3 regions of the Exiguobacterium sp. s143 genome follow, and region 1 is predicted to be linked to each of the others. Evidence: riboswitches for the same ligand, from Rfam matches in the RefSeq annotation. Region 1 holds a riboswitch; each other region holds the start of a gene.
What was found. A riboswitch is a leader RNA that binds a small molecule or an ion and turns the genes downstream of it on or off. The one in region 1 is predicted to bind thiamine pyrophosphate.
Positions count from the first base shown of each region.

Region 1 (3,128 bases):
CACCATCCGTCCTGCTCAGTCTCCGTAACCCATACGATGTCGCCGTTCAACCGGACGCACCGGCACACGTCCTCGTCTATGGCTTCAAAGGCGATCCAAACGGTCCAGACTCCGAAGCAGGCAATCTAAAATCAGCGGGACCGAACCTGCCTGCAGGTATCCGAGCGATCTTCGGAACGTTCAAACCGCAAGGCACTTTACCGGTTGATGTGCCGGTCTTTCAGAACGGTGTCTTTACCGATCAACTGCATCTCGAATTCGGTGACGGCTTTAAAAACTGGAAAAAATGATGACGTGATACACCAAAAGACCGAAGCTCCTTAAAGGATGCCTCGGTCTTTTAATGATTGATACGGATATTCAGTTTCTTCTTTCGCACGATGGTAGACGCGGTATAACCAATAAGTCAGCAGTGCATAGACGACGATGACAAGAACAGCAGAAATATAGCTTCCCATGCTATACGCTACCTTGAAGTTTCGAGTCGATGCGGATATACCGGATAACACAATCAACGTTGGGATGATAAGTCCTACAAATCTTACTTTGACTTTACCAAGCATTCGTTGCATAGCATATGCCGCGAGGATCACGAGTGCGATGACTACGATTTCCATTCCAATCCCTACTTTCACCAGATGGTATTCCTAATTCTACCATCTACTGGTTTAAGAAGATACCGGGCGTGCTGGAATCTTTTCGTAGACCGACGTGAACGTCTCTTCCGTCCACCCCATGTGCCAGAAGAGTAACTCATAGTAACAACTTGTCACGAAATGACGTTTCATCCGCTCGCGTTCCGTCGGGCTCGCTTGTTCCGCCAGTGCATCAAGCCGTGCAATCTGTTCAAAGACGACCTTTTCAAACCATTCCGAGCTGTACGTGTCGATCCATTGCTGATAGATTTTTTCTTCCGGAGTACACGTCAGTAATTGCTGTCCGACTTCATAATACAACCAGTAACATGGCAAGATGGCAGCAATCGTCTCACCGAGCGTTCCTTCACTCGCGTGATGCATGTGGGAGACATACGCATATGCTGTCGGTGCCGGTTCAAATGCTTCAAGATTTGCTTCCGTAATACCGAGCGGCTCAAAAAATGATTGATGTAAGCTCAACTCTGCCTCGTAAGTCGAAGTAGCATGTTCGGCAAGTGTCGCGATCGTCGCGAAGTCGTCTGCTTTTGACGCTGCCTTCGCTTGAATCTTCGCAAAGTGTTTTAAGTAATAGGCATCCTGCATGACGTAATGCCGAAATTTCGAGAGCGGTAACGTCCCCTCCCCGATTCCTTGTACGAATGGGTGCGTAAAACTACTATCCCAGTACGCTTGTGCCGCTTGTTTGATTTCTTGTGTGAATGTCATGATCTCATCCTCCTCGTTTAGTTATGAAACGAAAAAACACCACCCCGAAACACACGGGCATGGCGCAAGAAGAACAAGACTTGACGCCACTTCCCTCCGTAAGTACGAACTTAATCAGGTTCAAAGGGTCCGAACGTCTTCGTTCGTCTCAGTCGGTCTACCGACTCCCCTAGTGGTCATTATTCGATTCCCATCCACTATAGCATGCTGAAAATGGAAGTCAAGTTGTCCTCTTTTCGCTATACTATGGAGTGTCAGAAGACGGATGCCGTCTCCATCTACAGACCGATTCCGAACTTCTTTCGTTCTCGTACACTAACTTTAGTACCTGATACTATAATTCATTCTGTTACTTACAATTGGAGGATTTCATTATGCATACACCAACAAAAATCATGGCGTCAGCCGTTATCGCTTCTGCTCTATTACTCCCGACAGCCGCATCTGCCGAACAAGTCGTCGATAAGACGATCGTCACACTCGGGGAGTCGCTCGGCGCAAAGGATAAAGCATGGGTGCTTTCCCGTCTCAATGCACCGGAAGGCATCACACCGATCATCGCCACTTCTGCTGACGAAGAAAAATATCTCGGGAAAAACATTCCACAGTCGCAAAAAGGTGGCAACATGTATTCGTCGGCTAAGATCGAACTGACGGAAAAAGGTGATGGACTTTCCGTCTCGACGGAGAACATCACATGGGTGACAAAGGATATGTATCTCAACGCTCTCGTCACAGCGGGTGTCAAAGATGCCGATATCACGATCACTTCTCCCTACAAGGTGACCGGGACATCGGCACTGACAGGAATCATGAAAGCGTACGATCAAACTTCCGCTGAGACTGGAATTAAGTTAAGTGACGAACGCAAGGATTTAGCACAGCAAGAATTATCGGTCACATCAGACGTCGGAAAAACGGTCGGCACGGATAAAGTCGCTGACTTGATGAATGAGATCAAGGCTGAGATCGCCAATCAAAAACCGGAAACCAAAGTCGAGATCGAAAACCTGATCGTCCAAGTCATTCAAAACAACAATATCCAGTTGTCTGACGCACAAATGGATCGGTTGACGAATCTATTCAATCAAATGGAGCAAGCGAACATCAACTGGGGACAAATCGAGAGTGGTTTGAAAAATGCGGGGCAAGACATCCACGCGTTCGCAACATCAGAAGAAACGAAAGGTTTCTTCGCTAAATTATTCGATGGACTCAGTGACTTCTTCAGTTCAATCGCTGGCGTGTTCAAATAATTCAGACTTCCGTAACTGACAAAAAAATAGTAAACTAGAGATATCTGAAACGAAAGGTGGTGTGAAAAGATGGACTTTGCCGCGTGCAAACACTGGTTGATGGAACAATTGTATCTGTTGCGCGCGATTTTTCATGGAATGGCGTTCTAAGGCACCCGTCTGCCCTTTTTTAGAACTTCATGATTGAAAAATACAGCAAAGCGCATCTTTCACACGTGATGGAGAGTGCTATTTGCGCTCTCCTTTTTTTGATGCGCGCGAAAGGATCAATTGATTATGATGATTTGCGACATTCAACACCTAACCAAACAATTCGGAGGCGAAACGATCTTAACGGATGTTTCCCTCTTCTTAAACGAACACGACCGTGTCGGTCTAATTGGACGAAACGGGAGTGGCAAGACGACATTACTCCGCTTGCTTGCTCGCCTTGAGCAACCGGACGGTGGTGTCATCTATCAAAAGAGCGGTTTGACGATCGGCTATTTGGAACAACTTCCTGTATATA
Region 1 is NZ_JACSMX010000002.1:278,839-281,966, reverse strand. It holds gene KNQ03_RS09675 (glycoside hydrolase family 3 protein) at 1-290, shown strand, start outside; gene KNQ03_RS09670 (hypothetical protein) at 321-617, opposite strand; gene tenA (thiaminase II) at 669-1,364, opposite strand; TPP riboswitch at 1,439-1,545, opposite strand; gene KNQ03_RS09660 (DUF1002 domain-containing protein) at 1,739-2,620, shown strand; gene abc-f (ribosomal protection-like ABC-F family protein) at 2,897-3,128, shown strand, end outside.

Region 2 (3,128 bases), on a different contig from region 1:
ATCAATCAAATTGACGCAGCAATCAACGAAAAGATTTTCCAAGTCTCTGAAAAAAATAAACAAATCGAACAGTTGAACGTTCGAATCGATGAGTTAAAGGCAGACATCGTCCGTTACGAAGAAATGTTACAGAAACAGGAAGAACTACTCGGTGATCGTTTGCGTGTTTTCCAAGAGAACGATGGAAATTCGATTAAATGGGAAGAAGTCATTTTTGGATCGAAGGATTTAGGTGATTTATTCAGCCGTGTCATGGCGGGGAAAAAAATCGCTGAGCAAGACGATAAAATGATTTCGGATTACATCGCAACGCAACAAAAATTAGGAGAAGCAAAACAAGCGCTCGTTGAGAAAAAAGCGGAGCAAATGCAAGAAAAGAAAGTATTGCTTGAACAAAAGAAAGCGTTAAAGCTTCAAATGAAAGAACGTAGTGCCACGCTGAAGAAATTACGAAAAGGGAAGACGAAGTTCACGACAGAACTGTTAGACGCAAAAGAACTTCAAGCGACTCTCGAAGCGCAAGAACGTGCAATTGCGGCAGCGAAGGCAGCTGCTAAAGCAGCGGCTGAAAAAGCAGCAGCGGAGAAAGCGGCAGCCGAAAAAGCCGCTAAAGCGAATGCTCAAGCAGCAAAACAAGCAGGTAAGAGTTCGGAATCAACTGATTCTGTTGCCCCGCCGGTTGTTTCGAGTGGAGGGAAATTCGTTCGACCATCTTCTGGTGGAGTGTCACAAGGATTCGGACCAGCAAGCGGCGCGAACGGTTATACGTTCCACAACGGTGTTGATTTCAGTGGTTCGGTCGGATCTCCAATCGTCGCTGCAGCAGCTGGAACGGTCATTACAGCATCAGGTGGTGGACCTTACGGCAATCATGTCATGATTTCTCACTTCCTCGATGGACAAGTGTACACGACTGTCTACGCACATATGAGTTCATTATCGGTTCGTGCAGGACAAACGGTCTCTCAAGGTCAGCAAGTCGGGACACTTGGTAGTACAGGGAATTCAACAGGACCACACTTACATTTCGAACTACATGTCGGAGGCTATCAATACAGTGCCTCTTCTCCTCTAAATGCAGTCAATCCATTAGCATATCTGTAATCAAAACGGGCTTCGGCTCGTTTTTTTTTCTTCTCTATGCTACAGTAAAGGCGAAACGAATACTTGAGCAACTAGGGGAGCTGGAGGAATCCGGCTGAGAGGAAAACCAATCTGTTTTCGACCCTATTACCTGAACTGGATAATACCAGCGTAGGAAAGTTGAGCCGAACGGATACCGGAATGCGTGTATAACGCTTTCGTATAGCGTCGACTGCTTTTTTACAGCGGTCGACGCTTTTTTTGTCGGTCACGACTCCCTTACATTGCTCGATGGGAAGGTGAAAAGAACATGAAACATGTACTGACGATTGCAGGATCCGACTCCGGTGGTGGAGCTGGGATTCAAGCAGATTTAAAAACCTTTTCGGCTTTAGGGGTTTATGGAATGAGCGTCCTGACAGCCGTCACGGCGCAAAATACGTTGGGTGTTCAAGCGGTGGAAGAGTTATCCCCAGAAATCGTAGATGCCCAGTTAACGTCGATTTTTTCAGACATTCGTGTCGATGCGATCAAAATCGGGATGGTCTCGAATGCGCAGACGATTCGAGTCATTGCTAGACATCTCCGCAAACAGACAGTTCCTATCATATTAGATCCCGTCATGGTCGCTAAAGGTGGTCATGCCCTGTTGCGGACGGAAGCTGAACAAGCATTGATTTCAGAACTTCTGCCGCTTGCGACACTCGTTACACCGAATTTACCGGAAGCGGAGCGGTTAACAGGACGATCAGTGACCAATCTAGAGGAAATGCGACTGGCGATGCATCAATTGGCTACACAGACAGGGGCAGTATTACTAAAAGGTGGACATCTCTCAGGAGCTGCAACGGATTTATTGTTTGATGGGGAAGTGGAACACCGTTTCACATCGGAACGGTTAGACAATCAACATACTCATGGAACTGGTTGTACCTTATCTGCAGCGATTGCAGCACGGATGGCGCTTGGAGAAGATTTACAAGATAGTGTACGACAGGCGAAAAACTATGTCACGGAGGCAATTCGTCATGGATTTGCTCTCGGACAAGGTATTGGACCGACACATCATTTTCACTCACTTTGGAGGGATACACATGTTTACGACCATTCTTGAACACAAACCACTCATTCACCATCTGACGAACACGGTTACGATCAACGACTGCGCAAACGTCACACTCGCTGTTGGAGCATCACCCGTCATGGCGGAAGACATTCGTGAAGTAGAAGAGATGGTTAGACTCGCACAAGCTCTTGTCTTAAACATTGGTACGATCGATGCAGACATGCAAGCAGCTCAACGACTCGCAGCACGTGAAGCGGGACGTTTGAATGTCCCGATCGTTCTTGATCCAGTTGGAGCAGGGGCAACGACATTACGTACTGCCTTTTCTAAAGAACTCATTGATCTCGGGTGTACGGTCATTAAAGGAAATGCTTCTGAAATCAAGACGTTACTTGGGGAAGATGGGCGAACTAAAGGAGTCGATGCTGCGGGAGATACAATGATAGATCGAGAAAGCATTCGTGCATTCGCTCGCAAACACAAATCTGTCCTCGTCGTGACAGGTCCGAACGACTATATCACGGATGGAACGCGCGAAATGGAATTACATGTAGGAACACCTCGTCTAGGAGATATCACGGGTACGGGCTGCATGACGGCCTCCTTGATTGCGAGCTTCCTCGGTGCAGGATATACAGCGTTTGAGGCGGCTGTTCACGGAACATTCGTCATGGGAAAAGCAGGAGAACAAGCAGCCTCCGCGCAAGGTCTTGGTGATTTTAAACGAGAGTTGTTCAATGCCATCAGCCTCATGACGGTACAAGATCTTGTGGAGGTGACAGAACGTGTCAATTGATTACTCCATCTATGCAGTGACGGATCGTCGGTACCATCCTGAAGTCGCGATCGAGACGGTCGTTGAGGAAGCCATTTTAGGTGGTGCAACGATCGTGCAATTACGGGAAAAAACAGCGCAAGGAAAGGAATTCTTTGATCAGGCAGTTCGGTTGAAAGCACTCACGGATCGCTACGACGTTCC
Region 2 is NZ_JACSMX010000005.1:118,721-121,848, reverse strand. It holds gene KNQ03_RS14730 (murein hydrolase activator EnvC family protein) at 1-1,104, shown strand, start outside; TPP riboswitch at 1,168-1,278, shown strand; gene thiD (bifunctional hydroxymethylpyrimidine kinase/phosphomethylpyrimidine kinase) at 1,394-2,197, shown strand; gene thiM (hydroxyethylthiazole kinase) at 2,178-2,945, shown strand; gene thiE (thiamine phosphate synthase) at 2,935-3,128, shown strand, end outside.
Region 2: it holds a riboswitch for thiamine pyrophosphate, as region 1 does, so the genes downstream of both, thiD (bifunctional hydroxymethylpyrimidine kinase/phosphomethylpyrimidine kinase) here and tenA (thiaminase II) in region 1, are expected to answer to the same signal.

Region 3 (3,128 bases), on a different contig from region 1:
AAAGCGTCGCCGGGAGTAACGCTGAGCCGGACGTTCTTGGAACCGATATGTTCCTTGATGCGAGAGCAACCGACCGAGTGTTGCAAGCAACGTACTTTTCCCGGATCCGTTTGCCCCGAGCAGCATCACCCATTCTCCCGTCTTCAGGGAAAATGTCGCATCGGTCAGCGAGTAAGGGGCTTTCGTCGATAATGCAGCGACGTGTAACAAGGCAGTGCCTGCTGTAGCGACTGGAGGAAGCACGTGAAGTCGCGCTGCTTGTGGTCCATCTATGGGTAACGTCTCTAACGTGTACGGATACAAAGAGGGAACAGCGATCCCTTTCGATTGAAGCTCTGTATACGCCTGCGGGAACAAATCCTGCGGATGCGCCGTCGCAGTCACCGATCCGTCTTCAAGTAAGATGATCTGATCGACATACGGCAAACAGACATCGAGTTGGTGTTCAATCAAGACGATTTTTAAATCATGTTCTTTCTGAATCCGAAAGATCAACGCCATCAGCTCGTGTTGCCCAATCGGGTCAATCTGAGCCGTTGGTTCATCGAGTAATAGAATCGTCGGCTCGAGCGCTAGGACCGCGGCGAGTGCGAGGCGCTGTTTCATCCCCCCGGATAGACTCGCGATCGGTGTCGAGAAGGGGAGAGGGAGACCAACAAGTGTGAGTAAGTGTTCAATTCGTCCCTCCATCTCCGCACGCGGAATCGACCGGTTTTCTAAGCTAAAAGCGATTTCGCGTCCGATCGTTTCCATGCAGAACTGTTCTTCTGGATTTTGGAATAAGACTCCGACCGAACCGGACCGGGTAACGGTTCCAGTCTGTTCGACTTCGATCGTCTCCGGTGTCAGTCCGGCTAAGGCATGAAGTAGTGTCGTCTTGCCACTCCCGCTTCGTCCGAGCAGAAGGGTCGTTCCTTGCTCGATTGATAGCGATACATGATTGAGCACCGATTTCATCTGACCGGGATAGCGGATGCTGAGATCGTCGACAGTAATCATGCGACTTCCCGTTTCGCACGTCCTGCCGCAAACCCGTTCAAGACACCGGTCGCAACAAGGCGACGGACGAGAATCGCTGCAAGCAAGCCGCCGAGTAATGCGCCACTAATCAATTGTAAGCCAGTTGTTGCAAGTAACGTCGTCGTCGTGTAGTAACCGAATCCGTTCGCAATCAGACTATAGACAATGCTACCAATCGCGGCTCCAACACCCGATAACATCAATGTCCATGTGTCATAACGGCGATAACGCGTCATCGCAAAGACGAGTTCCGCACCAAGCCCTTGGCATACCCCGATGAGAAGAGCCGATAAACCAAAGTGACTACCCGTGAACAGCTCGACGGCTGCCGCGACGATTTCCGCGATGAGAGCGGCACCTGGTTTTTGAATGATGGCTGCGACGAGCGGGCTCGCGATGATCCAGATCCCAAACATCCAGTTGGCACCGACAGGTCCGAAGATCGCAGACATCGGTAACCAGAGTGTTGACCAACCAAGATAGATGACCCCGCAAGCGACGGCGAGCATCATCATGACCATGATTTCTTTCATTTTCCAGTGTTGCATTAGGTACGTCCTCCTTAGAATGGGGGAGACGCCAAAAAAGACCGCCCTCCGTAAAAAAGAGAGCGGTCCTCAGAAAAACTGCGCGCAGCAGGAGTCATTGGATGTGATCGCTCCACTTTCCTACGCTAGTATGAACTAGATCAGGTTCGAAGGGTCCGAAGTGAATCGTCTCAGCCAAATGGGCTCCCCTAGTGGATATGGTAATAGGTGATACGCTGTTCACTTTAGGCAATCTTCTGTCTATTGTCAAGACACAAAAAAACGATACGCCACGAAGGGCGTATCGTCAAACGACTTATTTGTTGTCTTCGTTCTCTTCTTTTGCTTCTTCTGAAGACTCTTCCGTAGCTTCCGCTTCGTTGTCTTCACCAGCTTCCGCTTGTGCCTCAGCTTCTGCTTCTTCGATTTCCTCAAGCTCTTGTTCAAGCGTTGATTCGACGACAGCTGCGACTTGAATGTCGCCTTCTGTGACGATACGGAAATCTTTTTGTTCTGGAAGATCAGCAACAGAAATCGAATCGCCGATTTCGAGGTTCGTGACGTCGACTTCGACGTTCTCTGGTAATTTATCTGGTGTAGCTGCGACTGTTACTTTAAAGAGTGTCTGTGACAGGAATCCACCGACTTTAGCGCCAGCTGCTTCGCCGACGAGTACGACGTCTGCTTCGACTTCTGTCTCTTCATCCATTTTAACGGCGATGAATTCAACGTGATCGACAGTTGGTGTGAAGACATCCATATCACGACGGTTGATCAAGACGTTAATATTTTTACCGTCGAGTTTCAGTGAAATCAAGACGTTCTCACCGTTTTCTCGAACGATTTTAAGCAATTCTTTTTCTTCGAATGCGATTGGTGTACTTTCCACTTTGTAACCATACACGACACCAAGAGCTTTTCCTTCATGACGTAATTGTTTACGGAGTGAGCGTGGACGTACCTCGCGTTTTTCGGCTGTTAATTTAACTGACATGTTCATTTCCCCCTTGAATTTGGTATAGCCCTCAAAAGGTAATGAAAGTAGGAGCAGGACAAGTCCTGAACAATTTAAATATGCTAAGACAATCGGTTTCAGACTCTTTTGAATCTGACGCTTTCGTGACTTTGCATTTCTCTCCCAGGTCATTACGCTGATATTGAGAAACATGTGTGAGTAAGTCACCGTTTGATGCGGTGCTAGTGAGTTTATACCCCTATGTTTTAAATCCTTAAACCTCTAATTTTTATTTTTTAAAGTCGAAAGACCTCCAAACCGCTTGAAATCAAGGGTTGAGAGGTCTTTCGTTTTTTTCATTTTTTATGGTGATGCGTTGGTTTTCACGAACCAACACGCGGATGAGACGTTCGATGTGCCGCATCGTCGTCTGTCCCATCGTTGAAATTTGGAGCCATTGATTACGGACGAGATAGTCGCTTTCATATTGAACATGATAGCCCTGGATCCGGAGAGCGTCTCCTAAAGCGGTTGCCGACGGATGGACGATCGTCAGAATTCCCGGCGCTTGTGCTTCTTGCGTCGCAAGAAGGTTAAAACCAGTCGCGCGAACGGCTTGTTCGAGA
Region 3 is NZ_JACSMX010000001.1:294,563-297,690, reverse strand. It holds gene KNQ03_RS01700 (ABC transporter ATP-binding protein) at 1-999, opposite strand, end outside; gene KNQ03_RS01695 (ECF transporter S component) at 996-1,568, opposite strand; TPP riboswitch at 1,669-1,768, opposite strand; gene KNQ03_RS01690 (50S ribosomal protein L25/general stress protein Ctc) at 1,864-2,541, opposite strand; gene KNQ03_RS01685 (GNAT family N-acetyltransferase) at 2,831-3,128, opposite strand, start outside.
Region 3: it holds a riboswitch for thiamine pyrophosphate, as region 1 does, so the genes downstream of both, KNQ03_RS01695 (ECF transporter S component) here and tenA (thiaminase II) in region 1, are expected to answer to the same signal.